Regions from separate parts of the Streptomyces sp. NPDC088812 genome, predicted to be linked through region 2. Evidence: riboswitches for the same ligand, from Rfam matches in the RefSeq annotation. Region 2 holds a riboswitch; each other region holds the start of a gene.
What was found. A riboswitch is a leader RNA that binds a small molecule or an ion and turns the genes downstream of it on or off. The one in region 2 is predicted to bind cyclic di-AMP.
Positions count from the first base shown of each region.

Region 1: linked by a shared signal. The riboswitch ahead of ACIP67_RS16515 (hypothetical protein) and the one ahead of ACIP67_RS23165 (peptidoglycan DD-metalloendopeptidase family protein) in region 2 are both predicted to bind cyclic di-AMP.
Region 3: linked by a shared signal. The riboswitch ahead of ACIP67_RS12930 (transglycosylase SLT domain-containing protein) and the one ahead of ACIP67_RS23165 (peptidoglycan DD-metalloendopeptidase family protein) in region 2 are both predicted to bind cyclic di-AMP.

Region 1 covers NZ_JBIVJP010000008.1:198,512-205,811, reverse strand. The annotation lists gene ACIP67_RS16540 (hypothetical protein) at 1-175, opposite strand, end outside; gene ACIP67_RS16535 (bifunctional DNA primase/polymerase) at 513-1,382, shown strand; gene ACIP67_RS16530 (GNAT family N-acetyltransferase) at 1,582-2,154, opposite strand; gene ACIP67_RS16525 (GNAT family N-acetyltransferase) at 2,262-3,143, opposite strand; tRNA gene ACIP67_RS16520 (tRNA-Ser) at 3,292-3,381, opposite strand; gene ACIP67_RS16515 (hypothetical protein) at 3,737-4,012, opposite strand; cyclic di-AMP (ydaO/yuaA leader) riboswitch at 4,018-4,205, opposite strand; gene ACIP67_RS16510 (hypothetical protein) at 4,818-6,245, shown strand; gene ACIP67_RS16505 (NUDIX hydrolase) at 6,761-7,294, shown strand; gene ACIP67_RS16500 (hypothetical protein) at 7,272-7,300, opposite strand, start outside.
Region 2 covers NZ_JBIVJP010000013.1:97,428-104,727, reverse strand. The annotation lists gene ACIP67_RS23175 (tyrosine-protein phosphatase) at 1-328, opposite strand, end outside; gene ACIP67_RS23170 (alpha-galactosidase) at 548-2,620, shown strand; cyclic di-AMP (ydaO/yuaA leader) riboswitch at 2,923-3,084, shown strand; gene ACIP67_RS23165 (peptidoglycan DD-metalloendopeptidase family protein) at 3,089-4,087, shown strand; gene ACIP67_RS23160 (hypothetical protein) at 4,383-6,251, shown strand; gene ACIP67_RS23155 (DUF6250 domain-containing protein) at 6,266-6,979, shown strand; gene ACIP67_RS23150 (SGNH/GDSL hydrolase family protein) at 7,126-7,300, shown strand, end outside.
Region 3 covers NZ_JBIVJP010000006.1:157,105-164,404, reverse strand. The annotation lists gene ACIP67_RS12940 (outer membrane lipoprotein carrier protein LolA) at 1-631, opposite strand, end outside; gene ACIP67_RS12935 (polyprenyl synthetase family protein) at 917-1,927, opposite strand; cyclic di-AMP (ydaO/yuaA leader) riboswitch at 2,912-3,090, shown strand; gene ACIP67_RS12930 (transglycosylase SLT domain-containing protein) at 3,096-3,581, shown strand; gene ACIP67_RS12925 (HAD family hydrolase) at 3,635-4,462, opposite strand; gene ACIP67_RS12920 (GNAT family N-acetyltransferase) at 4,711-5,784, shown strand; gene ACIP67_RS12915 (glycosyltransferase) at 5,975-7,300, shown strand, end outside.

The DNA.
Region 1 (7,300 bases), on a different contig from region 2:
AGTTGCCGTTGTTGTCGTCACCGACGCCGCTGCCCACGACGCTGGCGACACCCGCGTTCGATCCGTCGTCCGCGAAGCCTCCGTTGTCCGCCGCCGCGACGCCGGTGAACAGGGCGACTGCCAGCGGAAGGGCGGAGACGGCGGCGATGACGCGGGCGGTACGGATGCTTGCCATGTTGTTCCTCCAGAACCATGGATGAGGGTTTTCCGCCAGGCAGTTGGCCGACCGTCCCGGCGCTGAGACGACGTCGCGAGACCAGAGTTGCCCACCGCATCCCGGCGAACCACCTCGGACGGCGCCATTCGCACGCAAGCGTGATGACAAGTCGATAAACCCCTTGCGCCACTTTTCCTGCCCGGCACACCGCGACCCCGGGCAAGCCGGACACTCCACTCCCCAAGCCCCCCAAGAGGTGAAGCGTTCCGTCATCTTTCCGTCCGGTTCGAGCCGCCTTCGGCGCGTCGCCCCCCACCCCCTTCCCTTTCTCGAACGTGCATACGAACATGATTCCATGGCCACCACCGACCGGCACTCCCGGCAGGCCACCCCGCCGGCCCTCGCCCACGCCCTGGCGGCCGCCGAACGCGGCCTGGCCGTCATCCCCCTGTCCCGGACGAAACTCCCGGCCCTGCGCTCCCCCCACCGCGACGACCCGGCCGCCCCGCGCTGCCACGGCGAGTGCGGCCGCCCGGGCCACGGCGTGTACGACGCCACCTCCGACCCGGCGCGCCTGCGCGCACTGTTCGCCGCCGCCCCCTGGGCCACCGGCTACGGCATCGCCTGCGGCCTGCCCCCGCACCACCTGATCGGCGTCGACCTGGACACCAAGCCCGGCGCGGACTCCACGGCCGCCCTGCGCGAACTGGCCCTTCGCCACCTCTTCACGATCCCGCCCACGGTTGTCGTCCTCACCCCGTCCGGCGGCCGCCACCTCTGGCTCACCGGCCCACCGGACGTCCCCGTCCCCAACTCGGCCGGCCGCCTCGCCCCCGGCATCGACATCCGGGGCGCCGGCGGCTACCTCGTCGGCCCCGGCTCCCGCACCGCACACGGCGTGTACGCCAGCGCCCCCGGCACCGCGCACCTCGCCCCCGCGCGCTGCCCGCGCGCCCTCCTGCTCCTTCTGCTCCCTCCGCCCCGCCCGCACCCCTCCACGCCCCCGACGGCGGGCGGCGCCCACGGGCGCGGCCTGGTCCGGTTCGTCCTCGCCGCCCACGAGGGCCAGCGCAACACCCGGCTGTTCTGGGCGGCCTGCCGGGCCTACGAGGACGGCATCGGCCCGGCCCTCGCCGAGCCCCTCGTCGCCGCGGCCGTCCGCACCGGACTGACGGAGCACGAGGCACGCGCGACGGTGGCATCGGCACGACGCCTGGCGGGGTGAGGACAGGACACCTGACGGGAGGGGAGGGCAAAGCACCTGACAGGGGAGGGCAAGACACCTGACGGCGGGACGGCGGGAAACCTGGGGAGAGACTGCGGGAAACCTGACAGGAGGGAGGACGGGAGACCTGACGGGGGCGAGGACGGGAGACCTGACGGGGCGAGGCACGGGACGGCGCCTGCCCCCGCCGCCGTCCGCGTCACCGCTCCCTCGACGCCCTTCTGCCGGCGGACCGCCACTCGCGGTCGAGGATCGCGTGCACGACGGAATCCCGCCAGGCCCCGGCCTTCAGCACGTGCTCGCGGATCACACCCTCCTCGACCATGCCGACGGCCGCCATCGTGCGGGCGGAGGCTTCGTTGAGGGGCGACCTCGCTCCCCAGACGCGGTGCAGGCCCAGGTCCTCGAACCCGACGCCGAGCAGCAGCCGCACCGTCTCCACGCCGTACCCGACGCCCCAGGCGTCCGGCCGCAGGGCGAAGCCGATGGCGGCCCCGCCCTGCTGGTGCGGGTCGGTGGCCAGACGCCCGAACCCGATCAGCCGGTCCGTCGCCCGCTCGACCACGGCGAGCGCGTACTCGGTGCGCGGGGTCGCGGTCGCGGCGGCGACGGACCGGCTCAGGATCCGGGCGACCTGGTCACGGGTGCGCGGCTCGAACGACAGGTGCGCGGTCGCCTCGGGGCTGCCGTACACGGCGTGCACCGCGTCGACGTCGCCGACGGCGAGCTCCCGGAGGCTCAGCCGTGCACCGGAGCGGATGACCGGATACATGCCGGGAGCTTACCCACGGCGGGCCGGGCACGCCCCCGCCCACCGCACCGGATCCGGGATGCGCGGCCCGTTCACGGTGCTGACGGAGTCCGAGCCGCCGGCCCCGGTCAACCGGCTTCCGGTGCGGTGTACGAGAAGTCGTACGCCGCCCAGTCGGTGAGCGTCCGATAACCGAGGCGCTGGTAGAGGGCGTTGCTGGTGGGGTTGGACAGGTCCGCGAACAGGACCGCGTCCCTCGCGCCCGCGGCCAGCGCGGCCCGGCTCACCTCCGCCGTCACGGCGCCCGCGTAGCCGCGACCGCGCAGGTGGGCCGGGGTGTAGACGATGTCCACCTGGATCTGGCCACCGATCAGCGGGTTCATGCCCGCGATGGAGACGGGCGTGCCGTCCGGGGTCTCCCAGAGCGTGTAGCGCTTGTCGGCGAAGCGCGTGTCGGCCCATGTGCCGGCGTCGATGGAGACGTCCTCCCCGACGGCCTTGGCGAACTCGCCGCACCAGAACATGACTTGCTCAAGGTCCTGCTCGCCCAGGATGCGGCCTCGGCCAGCCGGCAGCGGCTCGGGTGGGGTGAGCGTGCCGAGGCGGTACAGACGGAGCCGCGTGTCGCGGAGTTCGGGCGTCGCCCCGGTGTACCGCTGCCACGCCTCGGCGAAAGCGGCGGCGGTGCCGTGGTCCGCATTGGCGGAGGGAAGGGCGTGCCCGAGGGCGGCCAGGCGAGCGGCGAGGGAGTCGGCCTGCTCGGGTGAGAGAGGGGAGAGGCCCACACCACGGGGCGGAAGGTGGTGGAAGGTGGCGTGGACCTCGCCCGCTCGCTCCAGCGCCCCGAAGACCGGAGCTCCGGTGCCGAACGCCTCCGCCCCACGCGCGCGCACTCTCTCGGCCCACGTCAGCTGCATGACGTGCGGGCCGGGCCGTGAGCGCAGGAAGTCTCCGGCTCGGGCGAGGAAGTCGTTCACGTCGTCGGTGAGGTGCCAGTCATCGGGTCGCATGTTTCATGCTTTCCCACGCCGCAGACCCGCGCCCCTGATTTCCCCTTCGCGACGGACCCGCCTCGAGGCGAGATGGGCGGGCCAACACGGAAGGGGCACCCCTCCGGAGAGGGGCACCCCTTCTGACCTGCATCGCTCATGACCTGCGCGGAGGCGGTGGGATTTGAACCCACGGTGACATCGCTGCCACGACGGTTTTCAAGACCGTTCCCTTCGGCCGCTCAGGCAACTCGCCTACGCTGCCACCTACCTGGGGCGGAGTGGGTTCAGCACTCCCGCCTCACGCACTGCGCGGGGTCCGTGGTCCACACGGGGTCCACTGGCCCGCTTCCGCCACCAGAGCTGGCCGTCTGAGGACGCAACGGTCGACTGCCCAGCCCATACACCCCCGACGCCCCCGGCAGAAACACCGGCAGCACCCGGAAACGCCGAGAAGAAGTCCACGGCCACGCATAAGAAGAGACTCTGGCTTGTGGGCCAGAGTCTCCCTGCGCGTCCGCAGATGTCTTTTACACGGGGTCTCCGTGTGATTGCTCTAGTCGGTCCTGAAAGGTGATGGAGCGACTAGGTAGATTTGTTCCTGTGCTAAGTGATCAAGCCTGTCCCCGGGTGAACCGCACGATCCCGATGATGAAAAGGGTCAGCCCGATCGTGGCGAGCACCCCCGTGGTACCGGCCTGGTAGTACGAGACCTTCTCCATCGTGCGATGGAGACCGGCCGCGAAGACTCCGCCGAGGAGCCCCACGAGGAGGATGATCGCGGTCTCGTACTTCCGCATCTTCTTGGACTTGTCGTCGTCCTCGTTACCGCCGCCGTTACCGACGTTGCCAGTACCCGGACCCTGCGTGCTGCCGCGTGCCGCACTCATTGCAACCGATCCTTCTCAGTCGCCTACGAGGTGAGCTGTCGGGTTCGGGCCGGTTGAGTTGCCCGGCCGCGCCCCTGGGCGGGAACGCGACTTCACCCCTAGCCGGCACCAGCGATTGACGCTGGCTTCGGCACATACCTTGGGTCCCCCGATCCTGCCTGGTCCGTGTGAAGCGACTGGGCATCCGAACGGCGGCAGGACTCGGCGTTCCGCCCGGACGGCCCCACCGTTCCTGTGATGGGGACTTGTCGTGATGACGGATCTTGACTCACCGATGACCGAAAATCCCAATCGATTCCGGGATTTGTGGCAATGCTCACCACCGACACCGAGCATCATGACAATCACACTAATCTACGCAGCTCAAACGGAGGTTGACGGTCCGGCAGATCCGGTCGACAAGAGGCCCAGGTGGAGGCTCATACACGCGCGTAGACGATCCAGGGCTACCGCGCGGCACAGCTTCCTGTGGCGTGAAGGGCGCCGGTAGGATCCGAGCGCATCTCCGGGGGGGTGCAGGGGCGGCTCCGGGCGCGTGTCAACAACTTGGGGGCCCTGCCCCGGAGTAAGAGCCTGCGCGGACATGGGCTGGCGCCCGTGGACCGGTGCACGGACAACCGACCACTGGCCACGGCAACGCCCTGACCGAATCCCGTGAAACGGCCGCCCCCCCATCCGTACGGAATCACGCGACAGCGTCGTAGCTCGGCTGAATGATCTTGGCGGACCGCTACCCATGCACCCAACGAGGCGGCATCATGATCTAGCGCCTTGATCGGCATGTCACTACGAGCGTGGGGGGACCATGTACTTCAGTGAGCGTTTTCAGATCGAGTACGAGGCGGCGTTCGACTGGTTCGACCCAATTCTCGAAAACGACACACTGCTCTTCGTAGACCCCTTCCTTATCTTCGCAGACACGGACGCAGACTGGCAGCGAGCGTACGGCGAAATCATGGATTATTTCCAGTCTGCTTTTAAACTCCTCGCGAGCAGCAAACTCAACCCCAAGCATCAGTACTTCAAGCGCACACTGTCCCTTATGGAGTTCCCGGAACCGCGCGAATTTCGTCTAGGGTTCGCAAGCAAGAGCAGCGAGGGATCTGGATCCGGTCCCGGCCTCGCCAAAAAGGTGGTCGACGCGATGAGCCAAGCCATCCGCCGGGGAATAGACGATATCGAGCACTTCGAAGAGCTGGGAATCCTGGTATCGGGAATCAATAAGGATCGCATCTCGGATATCACCTGCAACCTCCTAAAACCGCGCCTCATCAAGTACACTCAGGACATTTGCCACACCTTCGACGTCCCCATGGAAGTCCGCAAGATTCGGCACAGCCATTACGACGAGTCGCGATCGCGCTGGATGGACGCCGAACATCTCGTCCCCGTAGATCCCGAAACGGACAAGCCCGTCCTGCTCGTGCCGAAGCGATTCTTGCGCGAACTTCCAACACTTTCGTCCGATAACTGGGGCGACTTCTTGGACACCTCGCTCAGGGACGATCTCAACATCAAAATCTCCCAGGGAATGAAAAAGAACGAGATTATTGCCCTGGCCCGCACCCATCCGGATGCGGTCCGCCGTTGGGTGCAGTACATGCAGGAGCGTGGATCGAGCGCCTACGATGTCGACTCAGACCCGATGCTGCATGTCAACTGGCAGCGTCTCGCACGCGAAGCGGTAAACGCATCACCAATCGAGGAGAAGCCCCACATCTCTAACGAGGAAGACCTTCTCTCGTTCGCTCACACGGCAATCGATCACTTCCGAGACTGGGTAGAGAAGAAGGGAGGGTGGCGCGTTTTCTGGCGAGACATGCAGGAACTCAAGTCTATCCCTGAGCCGAACATGCAACTCCTCTTCCTTGGAGTTCTAGAACGCTACTGCGCCCAAGCAGGAGTTCGCTTGGACCGTGAAGTAGAGACTGGTAGAGGCCCAGTTGACTTTACGTTCACCTCAGCCGGCGGTATTCGCGTACTGCTGGAAATGAAGAAGCTCACGCATGGCGAGTTCTGGCACGGGCTTCGCACTCAAACGCCGATCTACATGGTAAGTCAGGACGTTAGGCATGCCATCTTCCTAACCGTTCGCGATTCCATGAGTAAGCCAATGAGAGAGCGCTGGATGAAGCTTGACCTAGAAGCAACTGCGGCGAGTGAAGCTAATTCATGCACGATCGAAGTGGCCCGCATCGACATCATGCCGAAGGATTCTGCGAGTAAATCCTGACGAACCTTCACCCCAGTGTCACGAGTTCCTGATGCGGCACGCTGCGGCAGGCATAGTCGGTCTCGCTAGAGCCACGGACGAAGCGTTATTGACTCTGGCTCCGCAGTCCGTTGGCAGCGCGGCCCAGCCACTGCGCGAAGGACCGGTGCTGCACGATGGCGTTCGCACGGCTGCACCCGTTATGACCCACCAGTGACATCAACGGCGTCGGACGCCAGCACCCCAGGAGGTTTCGGCTGACCAGCGCGGCCGGGCCCCCGTCGATGCCGCACAGTGATCGAACTCCTAAAGCGGGGTAGTGGCGTCGACGGCCCCTGATGCGGTGCAGGCGCAAGAAGAGCGTGGTTGAGGCCGGTGGAGTACAGCGAGGCACAGGCGTGCGCGGTCGGTCGCTGCAGCCGATGTGGCTGACCGTCGCCAGTGGCATCTCGTCAAAGTGACGAGAAAAAAGCCGAAAGCGCACCCTCGCCGGATCGGTCTGAGATCCTGGAGACCGATCGAGAGGGGCCGCAGGTATGGAGTGGAAGACCCACGGTGAGCGCCAGATCTACACCAACAAGTGGGTGAATCTGTGTCTGGTCGACGTCCAACAGCCTGACGGGCGCAGGTGGGAGTACCACGTCGTTCGCCTCCGGCACCTGGCCGTGGCCGCCGTGGTCAACGACCGGCAAGAGGTGCTGATGATGTGGCGGCATCGCTTCATCACAGACTCGTGGGCCTGGGAGTTGCCCATGGGTCTGGTCGAAGAGGGCGAGTCCCCGGAAGAGGCAGCGGCCCGTGAAGTCCTGGAAGAGACAGGCTGGCGGCCTGGTCCCATCAAGCCCCTGATCTACGCGGAGCCGGCCAACGGCATCACCGACTCACAGCATCACGTCTTCCGCGCGGACGGGGCCACCTACGTCGGCCCGCCCACAGAGAAGAACGAGTCCGACCGCATCGAGTGGATACCCCTCAGCGAGATCCGCGGCATGATCGACCGCCGCGAGATCGTCAGCAGCGGATCCCTCGTCGGTCTCCTCTACCTGCTCATGGATGAGGCGATCCGCTGACCGGTG
Region 2 (7,300 bases):
GCTCGATGTCGCCGTCGCGGACCATCCTCCAGAACTCGGCGCCGTCCGCGGGGTCCGACAGCGGCAGGTTCACGTTGCGCACGCCCGGCAGCTCGACGTCGGGGCCCTCCAGCTTCTGGTCCGCCGCGTTGCGGAAGTCGAAGACGGTGTGCAGACCCAGCGAGGACAGGAACACGGTGTCCTCGTCGCTGGCGTGCGCAAGGTGGCCGCTGCGGAACAGCACGCCGTGACGCACCCGCCGTCCGTCGACGGTCGGCAGGCCGCCCACGTCTCGGAAGTTGCGCACACCGGCCAGCTCGGGCTCGGTCGACGGGATCTGCTGCGTCACAGGTGCTCCTCCGGCTCGTCGGTCCCGCTCGGCGCGGCTCGGGTGGCCGACGGAACGCTTCCCCGACCATACGGTAAGGACTCCCGGGGCAACGGGTTGTCCACAGGCGGGCGTCCCCCGCGGTCCCGAATGGTTTTCCACAGGCGTTGCTCCACGGGACACCGGCCCCTGATGATGTCGGTGCTTGATCGCACCTGTTCGAATCAGTGGGAGTTTCTGATGCCCGAGTCCGCCGCCGACGGCCGTACCTGGCTCCTTTCGGGGCCCCACAGCAGCTACGCCGTCCATGTCACCGAGGCCGACGAGCTCGTGCACCTGCACTGGGGCCCGCGGCTCGCCCTCGCCGACGCCGAGGCGCTCGCCGTGCGCCCGCTGCCGGACTACTGGGCCTTCGAGTCCCCGCTCGACGGCCGGGAGGAGTATCCGGTCGAGGGCGGCGCCCGCTTCGTCCGCCCCGCCCTGTCCGTGCGCACCGCCGGCCGGCGCGGAACCGAGTGGACCTTCACCGGACACGAGACCGAGGGCGACGAACTGCGGCTGTGCTTCCGGGACGCGGGGCTGGCCGTGACCCTCCACTACCGGATGCGCGACGACGTCGTGGAGCGCTGGACGACCCTGCGCAACGACGGCGACGAGCCCCTGGAGCTGCTGCGCGCCGACTCCGCCACCTGGACCCTGCCCGACCGCGACGGCTGGCGCCTGTCCCAGCTGCACGGCCGCTGGGCCGCCGAGTCCCGTCTCACCCGCGCCCCCCTCACCTACGGCGAGAAGGTCATCGGCAGCCGCCGCGGCCACACCGGCCACCAGCACCTGCCCTGGGTGGCCCTGGACACCGACGCGACCGAGGAGCGCGGCGAGGTCTACGGCTGCGCCCTCGGCTGGTCCGGCTCCTGGCGGATCGCCGTGGCCCAGCTGCCCGACGCGCGCGTGCAGGTCACGGGCGGCGCCGGGTACGACGACTCGGGCCTGCTGCAGCTGGCGGCGGGGGAGTCCTTCACCACGCCGCTCTTCGCCGGTCTGTGGAGCGACGGCGGTTTCGGCGGCGCGAGCCGCGCCTGGCACGCCTACCAGCGCGGGTACGTGATCCCGGACGCCGAGCGGGACCGGCCCGTGCTGTTCAACTCCTGGGAGGCCACCTTCTTCGACATCTCGCAGGAGCAGCAGGCGACCCTCGCGCGCCGCGCCGCGGCCATCGGCGTCGAGCTGTTCGTGGTCGACGACGGCTGGTTCGGCGCCCGCACCGGCGACCACGCGGGACTCGGCGACTGGCGCCCCAACCCCGACCGCTTCCCCGCCGGCCTCAAGCCGCTCGCGGACCAGGTGCACGCGCTCGGGATGCAGTTCGGCATCTGGGTCGAGCCCGAAATGGTCAATCCGGACAGCGACCTCTACCGGGCGCACCCCGACTGGGTCCAGTTCCAGCCCGGACGGAAGCGGACGGAATTCCGCAACCAGCTCGTCCTCAACCTCGCCCGCGAGGACGTCCAGGAGTACCTCTGGCAGCAGCTCGACACCCTCCTGTCCAGCGCGCCCATCGACTACGTCAAGTGGGACTTCAACCGCTGCTTCACCGACGCCGGCTGGCCGGACGACCCCTACCCGCAGCGGCTCTGGGTCGACCATGTGCGCGCCCTGTACGCCCTGTTCGACCGGTTGCGGGCGGCCCACCCGGGCGTCGCCTTCGAGTCCTGCTCCGGTGGCGGCGGGCGGATCGACCTCGGTATCGCGGGCCGGACCGACCAGGTGTGGACGTCCGACAACACCGACCCGCTGGACCGGCTCGCCATCCAGCACGGCTTCAGTCAGGTGCACCCGGCGCGGATCATGGCCGCCTGGGTCACCGACAGCCCCAACACCCAGCTCAACGGCCGGGTCAGCTCACTGCGCTTCCGGTTCGTCAGCGCCATGGCCGGTGTGCTCGGGGTCGGCGGAGACCTCTCCGAGTGGACCGAGGAGGAGCTCGCCGAGGCGCGCGGCTGGGTCGAGCTCTACAAGGAGATCCGGCCCCTCGTGCAGCACGGCGACCTGTACCGGCTGCGGCCCCCGGAGGGCGGCCTGAGCGCCGTGCAGTACGTGCGAGGCGACGAGAGCGTCGTCCTCGCCTGGCTCCAGGCGCAGCGCTACGGCGAGCCGGCACCGGTGCTGCGGCTGCGCGGTCTGAACCCGGCAGAGTCGTACGAATGCATGGAAACGGGCGAAGTGCACCGAGGCGCGGTGCTGTTGAACCACGGACTGCGTACCGGGCTGCGCGGCGACCTCGATGCGGCGGTCATCCGGCTGCGTCGCATCTGAGAGTTCTGTCCGGATTGCATTCGTTCATCACAACTCGCCCCGGAATAAAGGACCCTGGAGACGTGTCACGTGAGGAGCGTCATATCCGTGACCGTGCGTCGCCCGTCATGCTCACGTAATCAAGGCGTTTTTATGGGCGTTCCGGGAAGTGCGGGCCCGGTGGTGCACGGAAAGTGACGGGGAATTCTCACAGAGGATCAAGAGAAAGGCGTGAACAGCGCAACCGCTGCTTGTTCCTGTGCGTCCTGGTCGCTTACGTTCCACACCAATCCGGACGGACGCCCAATCCTGCCGCCGCCCGGAGCCCGCACACACTCACCCGTATGTGGCAGGAGCGGGGGACCCACAGGTAGAACCGCCTGTTCCGGTCTCCGGAACGGCTAGGGGTAAAGCCGTGCCTCGGCGCGGCCGGGCATCTCCAGCCCGCACCCGACAGCTCACCTCGCAGGCGCCGGAGAGGAATCCGCCATGCCCGCGAAGGGTAAGCACCGCCGCCCGAAGACCCCGCGCTTCACCCGCTCCATAGCCGTCGCCGGAACGGGCGGCGCCGCGCTCGCCCTTCCGCTCATGGGTGCCGCCGGCGCCCATGCCGCACCGGCCCAGTCGGCGGCCCGGTCGGTCTCCTCCGTCGCGGAGAAGTCGGTCCAGGCCGCTCCGGTGGCGCAGCAGGCCGCCGCCGACGCGAAGTCCGCCACCGAGACCCGGACCTACACGGTGGTGGCCGGCGACTACCTCTCGAAGATCGCGGACGAGCAGAGCGTCAGCGGCGGCTGGCAGGAACTGTACGAGGACAACCGTCAGGCCGTCGGCGCGAACCCGTCGCTGATCCACCCGGGCCTCAAGCTGTCGATCGGCGAGCAGGCGGCCACGACCGGCACCACCAAGTCGCCGTCCACGTCGTCCGGTTCCTCCTCCTCGTCGAAGTCGTCGCAGTCCTCGAAGACGCAGTCCTCGAAGACGCAGTCGTCGAAGTCCACGCAGTCCTCGACGTCGGTGAAGTCCTCCGGCTCCTCCGCCGGGTCGACCACGCAGAGCGCCGAGAACACCACCGCCTCCAGCGGCTTCGTCCTCCCCGTGGCGAGCGCCGCCATCGGCACCCCGTACCGGATGTCCGGCAGCATGTGGTCCAGCGGCTACCACACCGGCGTCGACTTCGTCGTCTCGACCGGCACCTCCCTCAAGGCGGTCGGTGCGGGCACGGTCGTCTCCGCCGGCTGGGGCGGCGCCTACGGCAACCAGGTCGTCATCAAGCTCGCCGACGGCTACTACGCCCAGTACGCCCACCTGTCCTCGCTCTCCGTCTCGGCCGGCCAGACCGTCTCCGCGGGGCAGCAGATCGGCCTCTCCGGCGCGACCGGCAACGTGACCGGCCCGCACCTGCACTTCGAGATCCGCACCACGCCGAACTACGGCTCGGACATCGACCCGGTCGCCTACCTCCGCTCGCACGGGGTCTCCGTCGGCTGACCCCTCGCACGACCACCCGTCCGACACGCCACCGAAGGCCGGACCCGTTCCCGGGGTCCGGCCTTCGGTGGCTTTGCGCGTTCATGATCACTGTGTTGCGGTCGTATGGCAGGTCCCGCCGGACCGTCGACAGCGGGGGCGGAGGGGGGACACAGTGATCTCCAGCAAGGGGGCAACCGCTTTCCCCGCCCTCTCGTATGTCCGATTCCTCGAACGCCGTTCGGTTCCGTGGACGGCGACCGGGCCATCGCGAGGTGGCCGACCACACGACCACGCTCATCGTGAAGGACCACACGTGAACCCCACCCGACGCCGAAGAACCGTCGCCGTCACCGCCGCCGCCCTGCTGGCCGGGCTCTTCTCCGCACCCGCCGGCCAGGCCGCCGAGCAGCCGCGCCGGATCGTCGAGAACCTCGACCGCGGCCTGGTCGCCGTACCGTCCGGCGAGGGCACCTTCCTCAGCTGGCGCCTGCTCGGCACCGAGTACGCCCGGTACGGCGACGCGATCGCCTTCAACGTGTACAAGAACGGCCGCCGGCTGAACCGCGAGCCGATCAGGAAGTCGACGACCTACCAGGACGACTCCCGGGGCACGGGGACCTACACCGTGCGCGCGGTGGTCGACGGACACGAGCAGCGGCCGAGTTCCGCCGCCCTCGACTTCGCCGACGGGTACGCCGAGATCCCGCTCGCCGCGGCCGACGGCTACACCGTCCAGCACGCCTGGCCCGGCGACCTCGACGGCGACGGACGCTACGAACTCGTCGTCAGCCGGCTCTCCCAGACCCGGGACAGGTCCGACCTGCTGGAGGCCTACACCCTCTCCGGCGAGCGGCTGTGGCGGGTCGACCTCGGCCCCGGCTCCTACACCCAGGTCGGCGGGAACGGCGCCAACGACCCGGCGCCCGCCGCCGTCAGCGGATCCACCGCGATCGGCGGCTACCGCAACGACGACAACGTCACCGTGTACGACCTCGACAGCGACGGCAGGGCCGAGGTGCTGGTGCACACGGCCGACGGCACCACCTTCGCGGACGGCGCGCAGGTCACCGCCGCCTCGCCCGCGAACCAGTTCGTCTCGGTGATCGACGGCGCGACCGGCACCGAGCGCACCCGGCAGCCCGTCCCCGACGACTTCGTCGCCGACGGGCCCTCCGGCGGCCACTTCGGCATCGCCTACCTGGACGGCGTCCACCCGAGCCTGGTCACCAAGCTGGTCACCCGCGTCGGCGCCAAGCGCGGCACCTTCCGGATCCTCTTCCAGACCTGGGACTTCGACGGCACGGACCTGACCCGCCGCTGGAAGTACGTCGTGCCCTCCGACAGCGGCGCGACCAGCTTCCACCAGATCCGCACCGTCGACGTCGACGGGGACGGCAAGGACGAGATCGCCGACGGCAACTACGTCGTCAACAGCGACGGCACCCTGCGCTACGTCGTCGACGGCGCCGGGCACGGCGACCGCTTCCACATCGCCGATCTCGACCCCGACCGCCCCGGCCTGGAGGGCTTCGCCATCCAGCAGGCGGAGCTGGGCGTCATCCCGAACTTCCCCTGGTACTACTACGACGCCGACACCGGCGAGCGCCTGGTCACCGGCCAGCACCCGGCGGACTGGGTGAACGACACCGACATCGACGTCGGCCGCGGCAGCACCGGCGACATCGACCCCGACCACCCCGGCTACGAGTACTGGACGTCCACCGCCGACGTCACCGCGCCGGGCGCGGGCGTCTACAACGTCCAGGACGGCAAGGTCTCCACGACCACGCCCAGCGTCAACTTCCGCATCTGGTGGGACGGCGACAAGGCGTCAGAGAACCTGGACTACACCTACGTCGAGAAGTGGGACCCGGCGACCCAGACCAGCACGAAGATCTTCGAGCCCTCCGGAGTCGTCTCCGGCGCCCGCAACGCCACCCCGTTCTACGGCGACATCCTCGGCGACTGGCGCGAGGAGATCCTCGCCGAGACCGCCGACCACACCGCCCTGCGCCTGTACACCACCACCGAACCGACCGGGACGCGCCTCTACACGCTCGCCCAGAACCCCGGGTACCGCCTCGGCTGGACCGTCCGCGGCTACCTCCAGTCGACGTACACCGACTACTACCTCGGCACCGAGACCCGCCGCGTCCCCGCACCCCGCGTCACGACCCCCTGAAGGAGCCGTCTCCCGTGACCACTTCCCGCAGAGCCTTCGGCGCCCTGGCCGCCGGCACGGCCCTGGCCGCCCTCGCCCCCGCGGCGCAGGCGAGCGCCGCCCCCCGCCACCGCCGCCTGATCGCCCACGACGACTTCCGCCACGGTCTGCGCCAGTGGGCCGTCGAACTGGAGAAGGGCGGCACCGTCACCGCCTCCCGGGGCATCCTGGAGGTCGACGTTCCCGCCGGCGCGACCATCTGGTTCAAGCAGCGGCTCGAAGGACCGTACGTCCTGGAGTACACCGCCACCCCGGTCTCCGCGGGCGGCGCCAACGACCGCGTCTCGGATCTCAACAACTTCTGGAACGCCCTCGACGCCCGCTCCCCGGACGACCTCTTCGCCACCCCGCGCGGCGGCGCCCTCGCCGAGTACGACCACCTCAAGACGTACTACGTCGGCTACGGCGCCAACACCAACACCACCACCCGGCTGCGCCGCTACGTCGGCCAGGCGGGGGTCCGGCCGCTGGTCTACGACTACACCGAGCCGCTGCTGGTGGCGAACGAGCCGAACCACGTCCGCATCGTCTCCGACGGTTCCACCGTCCGGTGGTGGAACAACGGGCGGCTCGTCTTCGACTACACCGACCCGGAGCCGTACACCGCCGGGCACTTCGCCTTCCGCACCACGTGGAGCCATTTCCGGATCAGTGACTTCCGGGTGTGGTCACTGCGTCGACACGGCTGACCGCAGCCCTTATTCCCACATTGGTGAATTCTTTAGGAGTGGCTTATCTCACCGCCCGTCAACCCCTTCCTACGGTCGCGTAAGTCACATTCGAAGGTGAATCATGCACTGTTGTGGCAGACGATTCGAAGAGTGACAGCAGATCAGTGATCGGGTCGTACGTGGCGGTGGGGGACAGCTTCACCGAAGGCGTCGGCGACCCCGGCCCCGACGGGGCGTTCGTCGGCTGGGCCGACCGGTTCGCGGTGCTGCTCGCGGACCGGCGGCCCGAGGGCGACTTCCGGTACACCAATCTGGCGGTGCGCGGGAAGCTGCTCGACC
Region 3 (7,300 bases), on a different contig from region 2:
CGGTCCCGTCGACGGTCACCGAGGTGGTGTCGTCCACCGCCTTCAGGGCTTCCTCGGTGAGCTCCCCGGGCGTGGCGGGCACGGGCGTGCCGTCGTCCTTCGCGTTCTTCTCGACGGTCGAGTGGTAGACCTCGTCGGAGGCGCTGTCGTACGCCCACACGTCCGTGCCGTTGTGGATGACGCTGTACTCGGCGGCGTTCTCCAGGAGGGAGAGCTTCTGCCGGTCCGGGCCGTCGGCGGCGACGCGCAGGGTGTGCGTACCGGAGGCGAGTTCGGTGAGCTTGGCCGAGGGGTCGGCGGACGAGCCGCCGCTCTCCCCGGTGGCCCCGGAGAGCAGCCCGGTCTCCAGGCCGCCCAGGTCGGGCAGGCCCAGATCGGTGCTGATCTTCACGGTGCCGGAGAGCTGCTGCACGTCGGACGCGGCGATCTTCTCTATGAGCTGCTGCGCGCTGATCTTCGGCAGGTCGGGGTCGCCCGAGTCGGCCAACGCCGGGACGAGCCCGATCGTCGCCGCCGCGACACCCGCCACGGTGACCGGAACGACGTACCGAACGGCCTTGCGCCGTCCGACGCGCGGGTCGTCGTCGGTCTCCCCGGCGCGTGTGCTGTCGTCGGATGCGTACGGTGCCATGTGTGCCTTACCTCCGTCGTCGGCGGCGGCTGGTCATGTCGCGAACGACCCCACCCCAAGCCGCCATTCTCACCCGAATCGGTGAGGATTGGGGTTCTCCGTGGTCTCCATCTGACCAAATCGGCCCACCACATACGTCAACCCGAGGACTCAACTCCGTCTACGCCTGCGGTATGACACGGGGGCGGGTGGCCGACGATGACCCGTAGGGGTGGGTGGGCGCGACGAAACAGCATGGGACGGGATGGGGCGGGGCGAGGCGGGACGGGTTGGGGCGAGGGCACCTCACCCGGCCCGGTGCACCACCGCGTCGCACAGCTCCATCAGCGCCTTCTTGGCCCCGCACTCCCGCAGCGGCGCCAGCACGGCCCGTGCCTCCTTCGCGTACCGCACGGTGTCCGCGCGGGCCTGCTCCAGCGCGGAGTGGGCGCGCAGGGCGGCCAGCGCCTCCGCGTGCCGTGCGTCGTCGCTCAGGTCGGAGTCCAGCAGCTCGCAGAGCGCCACGTCCTCGGGCAGCGCCAGGCGCTCCGCCCGCTCCCGCAGCCGCAGCACGGGCAGCGTCGGAATCCCTTCCCGCAGGTCCGTGCCCGGCGTCTTGCCCGACTCGTGGGAGTCCGACGCGATGTCCAGGACGTCGTCCGCGAGCTGGAAGGCGACTCCCAGCCGCTCGCCGTACTGCGTCAGCACGTCCACGACCGTCTCGTCGGCGCCCGACATCATCGCGCCGAACCGGCACGAGACGGCCACCAGCGAGCCGGTCTTGCCGCCCAGCACGTCGAGGTAGTGCTCGACCGGGTCCCGCCCGTCCGTCGGCCCCGCCGTCTCCAGGATCTGCCCCGTGACCAGCCGCTCGAACGCCTCCGCCTGCACCCGGACCGCCTCGGGCCCGAGGTCGGCGAGGATGTGCGAGGCCCGGGCGAAGAGGAAGTCCCCGGTGAGGACGGCGACCGAGTTCCCCCAGCGTGTGTTCGCGCTCGGCACCCCGCGCCGTACGGTCGCCTCGTCCATCACGTCGTCGTGGTACAGCGTGGCCAGGTGGGTGAGCTCCACCACCACGGCCGACGGCACGATCCCCGGTGCGTACGGGTCGCCGAACTGCGCCGCGAGCATCACGAGCAGGGGCCGGAACCGCTTTCCGCCCGCCCGCACCAGGTGCTGGGCGGCTTCCGTGATGAAGGGAACCTCGCTCTTGGTGGCCTCGAGCAAGCCTTCCTCGACAGCCGTCAATCCGGCCTGGACATCGGCTTCCAGAGCCTGGTCCCGCACGCTCAGCCCGAACGGCCCGACGACGGTCACGAGGGGTCTCCTGTCTGCTGGTGTCTACTGGCGGTTACACGGTTTGTCGATAGGTCGCTGCCATCACTCGAGTCAGCGTATCCGGTCACGTTTCGATCACTGATAAGCCCCCACGTCACCCGGCCCCGCACGTCGCTCGACCGGGAGACGACGAGAGGAGCCCGGATGAGCCCGGGCGGCTTCCGATCACGACCGGTATGTTTCCGATCAGCCGATACGAACGGACATTCATCGACTGACCGGGAAGCAGTGATTCATGTCCAGCGCGCAGGGGTAGGCGTCGAATCCGCCGACCGGCCTTCCCTCCGCGCGACGACGCCGTCCCCGGCCGCCGCCTCCCCGGCCGGGAGCCCTCGCTTGACCGGGGGCCTTCACCCGACCGGACGAAGGCGCACGAAGGCCCACCCCACCGTCGACGCCGACGACCGGCAGGGTCGCCGTCTGTCCCGGTCGCCTGCTTCGCGGCGCCCTTCACCAGCCCGGCGATCGCGGCCGCCGCCGGCCTGGCCGTACCGACCGCGTCACCCCGACCGCGCCGCCCTGGCCGCGCCGCCCTGGCCGCGCCGCCCTGGCCGCGCCGCACGACACACCCAGTCCGCTGCCCCCGTCGCCGGCTCACCGACCGCCTCCCGAGGTACCGCTCCTGCCGCGACCGGTTCGGAGCCGGACAGCCCCCACCCCTCCACAACACGCCCTTTTACAAAGGACTTGGGGCTCATTGTCCGTTTGGCACCTATTGCGATGACGGGTGAGTTGGCTCACTCCCCACCCCCACCCCACCCCCCACACCGAACCCTGTGATTCCGCTTTGCGCCAAGCCAGTTGACGTTTCACGACAGCAAAGGATCAAGCACCCCATACCGAGCGGATCATGGTCAATAGGGGTGTGGTGTGACTCCGCCACTTGTTCCGGACATGTGCTCTCGCATACGTTCCCGCCACAAGTCGGGCGGACGCCGAATCCTGCCGCCGCCCTTCACCACCCATCGACGAACACTCACGCACGGCAGGAGCGGGGGACCCAGGTAGACGCCGGGCCGTACGTCACGCACGTAACGGCCCCGGCTAGGGGTGAAGTCGTGCCGCCGTACCCGTACGGCGGCCGGCCGGGCACCTCCCCGCCCGAACCCGACAGCTCACCCCGCAGGCGCCGGAGAGGAATTCCGCCATGTCTGCTGCCGCCCAGCCCCGCCGCACCCGTCTCGCCCGCACCGTCGCCGCCGTCTGCACCGGCGCCGCCGTGCTCTCCCTTCCGTTCATGGCCGCCACCAGCGCCTCCGCCGCCGCCCCGACGTCGGTCACCACGACGTCGGTCACCACGGTCGCCGGGTACCCCGACAACCTCGACGGCTGGATCCGCGAGTCGCTCGCGATCATGGCCGAGCGCGGCATCCCGGGCACGTACAACGGCATCCACCGCAACATCCTCCGCGAGTCGTCGGGCAACCCGAAGGCCATCAACCTCTGGGACTCCAACGCGGCCAAGGGCACCCCCTCCAAGGGGCTGCTCCAGGTCATCGACCCGACCTTCGCCGCGTACCACGTGCCCGGCACCTCGTACGACCCGTACGACCCGGTCGCCAACATCACCGCGGCCTGCAACTACGCGGCCGCGCGCTACGGCTCCATCGACAACGTGTTCGGCGCGTACTGACCTGCACCCAGGCTCAGGACACACCCTGCGGGACACACCCCGCGGGACTCGCCCTAGGGGAAGAGTCTTTCGAGGACGACGGCCACGCCGTCGTCCTCGTTCGACGTCGTCACCTCGTCGGCCACCGCCTTCAGCTCGGGGTGGGCGTTGGCCATCGCGACACCGCGCGCCGCCCAGTCGAACATCGGGATGTCGTTGGGCATGTCACCGAAGGCCAGTGTGTCCTCGGGCCTCAGCCCGAGGTGTTCGGCGGCCAGCGCCAGCCCCGTCGCCTTGGTGATGCCGCACGGCTGGAGCTCCACCGTGCCCGGCCCGGACATGGTGACGGTCGCGAGCGAACCGACCACCGAGCGGGCCGTCGCCGCCAACTCGTCGTCGGACAGGGTGGGGTGGCGCAACAGCACCTTGCTGACCGGCTCGCACCACAGGTCGTCGCGCGACCCGACGCGCAGGGCCGGCAGGGTCGGGTGGGGCATCCGGTAGCCCGGCTCGATGAGCGTCAGCCCGTCGACACCGTCCTGGTCGACGGCCGCGTACACCTCGCCGACCTCGGCCTCGATCTTCCCGAGCGCGGTCTCCGCCAGGTCCCGGTCCAAGGTGACCGACCACAGCAGGCGGTCCGCGCCGGCGTCGTACAACTGTGCACCCTGGCCGCACACCGCGAGTCCCCGGCTGTGCAGGTTCGCCAGCAGCGGCCGGACCCGGGGTGCCGGGCGGCCCGTCACCACCAGGTGGCGGGCGCCGGCGGCCGCCACCCGCGCGAGCGCGTCGAGGGACCGGTCGGAGAAGGTGTCGTCGCCGCGGAGCAGCGTTCCGTCCAGGTCGGTGGCGATGAGGGAGTACGCGGCGCAGCGCGCGGCATCTGCGAAGGGTGCGGCCATGATCAGAGAATACGGATCCCGGCCGTCCCCAACTCACCTTCCCCTGAGGCCGATCCGCGGGAGGACGGGGCAAGGAGGCCGGAAACGGCTTTCACACGCAACGCCGGGTACAGGGCGGTTAAAGGCCTCTGCACCGATTGGCAACAACATGCTCCGCTACCTACCGCCCGAACTGCCTGGAGCGGTACCGTCCAAGAGTCCAGGGGGGACTTGATCGGGGGGTCAGGTTGAGCAGTGGACGTGTTCGTGTGCTCGGGCCGGAGGAGCTCGGCGAGGGGGATCGGGAGCGGTGGCGCGCGCTGCGCGCCGCGTCCACGGTCCCGCGCAATCCGTTCATGGAGCCGGAGTTCACCGACGCCGTGGGCCGGGTGCGGCCCCGCGCGCGGGTGGCGGTGGTGTACGAGGGGCGCGAGCCGGTCGGTTTCCTGCCCCACGAGCGGGGCCGGCTCGGCCGCGGCCAGGCCCTCGCGTACGGCGTGTCGGACGCCCAGGGAGCCGTACTGAGCCCGGGCCTCGGGCTGAACGCGGACGAACTGATGCGGGCGTGTTCCCTGTCGAGCTTCGCCTTCGACAACCTGGAGGCCGAACAGGGGCTGTTCCTGCCGCAGGTGGCCGCCGAGTACGCCTCCTACGTCATCGACGTGGAGAAGGGGTACGAGACCTACGAGTCCGTGCTGCGCGCGCAGTCGCCGAAGTTCCTGAAGACGACGCTCGCGAAGGAACGCAGGCTGGGCCGCCAGACCGGGCCGCTGCGGTTCGTGTTCGACGAGCGCGACCCGGCCGCACTGCGCACGCTCATGGCGTGGAAGTCGGCGCAGTACCGCAGGACCGGCCGCCGGGACCGGTTCGCGCAGGAGTGGATCACCCGGCTCGTGGACGCCCTCGCCGAGACGCGCGCCCCGGAGTGCTCCGGCACGCTGTCCGTGCTCTACGCCGGTGAGCGGCCCGTCGCCGCGCACTTCGGACTGCGTTCGGCGACCGTCCTGGCCTGCTGGTTCCCGGCCTACGACCCGGAGTTCGCGAAGTTCTCGCCGGGGCTGGTGCTGCATCTGCGGATGGCCGAGGCGTCGGCCGCGGAGGGCATCGGCCTGCTCGATCTGGGGCGGGGCGCGGCCGAGTACAAGGACTCGCTGAAGACGGGCGAGCTGCCCGTGTACGAGGGGGCGTGGACGCGTCCGGGAGTGGGCGCCGCGTTCCACTGGCTCAGCCGTGAGCCCTCCCGCCGCGCGCACCACTTCGTACGGGCCCGGCCGAGGCTGGCGGCGACGGCGGCGCGGGCGCTGAAGGGCGCGGGGCGGTTGCGCCGGTTGCGGCGATCGTGACGGGCGGGGCGGACGCCGGTTCGGCGCGGGGCTGACACCGGTTCGGCGCGGGGCTGACACCGGTTCGGCGCGGGGCGGACGCCGGTTCGGCGCGGGGCGGACGCCGGTTCGGCGCGGGCCCATCGCGAGAGGTGCCCGTGAGGGCAGGGGACTTCATGACAGGGGAAGGCTCATGAGAGCAGGGGGGTTCATGTCCCGCGCACACGTGGAGCAGGAGATCCGGCGGTTCCTCGACATCGGGCCGGTACAGATCGCCGAGCTGGATCTGGAGGGCCCCGGAGCCACCCTCAGGCCCGGTCCCGGTAGCCCTCCCGTCACCCACGGCGAGGTGTTCCTGCTGGTCAGGAGGGACGGCCGGCCGGTCGGCACGCTCCTGGGACGGGTCCCCGAGGGCGCCGACCCGAAGACGGTCCTCGCCGGCCTGGCCCGGGAGCGGATCGCCCCGGAGCGGGTGGGGAACGGGAACGGCGCCGCGGAGGCCGAGCGGTCCGCGAGCGCGGGAGCGGCGCCTTCCGTGCCGTACACCAGTGTCGTGATCGCCACCCGCGAACGTGCCGGGCAGCTCGCCCACGCGCTCGACTCGATGCTCGCCCAGGACCACCCCGACTTCGAGATCGTCGTCGTGGACAACGCACCCGTGACCGGCACGACCCGGGACTTGATCGAACGCAAGTACGCCGAACGCGTGCGGTACGTCACCGAGCCGGTGCCCGGTCTGGCCGTCGCGCACAACCGGGGCGTCGAGGCCGCGCGCGGCGAGGTGATCGCCTTCACCGACGACGACGTGGTCGCCGACCCGCGCTGGCTGACCGAACTCACCGCGCCCTTCACCGCCGGCCCCGAACTCGGCTGCGTCACCGGCCTGATCCTGCCGGCCCGGCTGCGCACCCCCGCCCAGGTGCTGCTGGAGAGCCACGGCGGCTTCGCCAAGGGCTTCACGGCCCGTACGTACGACCCGGCCGACCCGCCCGCCGACGAGTCGCTGTTCCCGTTCACGGCGGGCCGGTTCGGCTCCGGCGCCAACATGGCGTTCCGCCGCTCCGTACTGCGTGCGGTCGGCGGCTTCGACCCGGCCACCGGCGCCGGCACGCCCGCGCGCGGGGGCGACGACCTCTACGGGTTCGTCCGCGTCCTCGCCCAGGGCCACCGTCTGCACTACGCCCCGCAGGCCCTGGTCTGGCACCACCACCGGGAGACCTGGCGGGACCTGGAGACCCAGGCCTACGGCTACGGCGCCGGCCTCACCGCCTACCTCACCGCCGTCCTCGTCAACCGCCCCGGTCTCCTCCCCGCGTTCCTGGCCCGGCTGCCCCGCGGCCTCGCCCACGCCCGCGCCCTGACCGTGACCCGTGAGGCGGACACCGACGGCACCCGTACACCCGGCGCCCATGACGACCGCAGCCATCCCTGGCCGGGCCGGCTGTCCCGGTTGCAGCGCCGGGGGATGCTCTACGGGCCCGTCGGCTACCTGCGGGCCCGGCGGGCTCTGCGGGCGGCTCTCGCCTCCCGGGAGTCA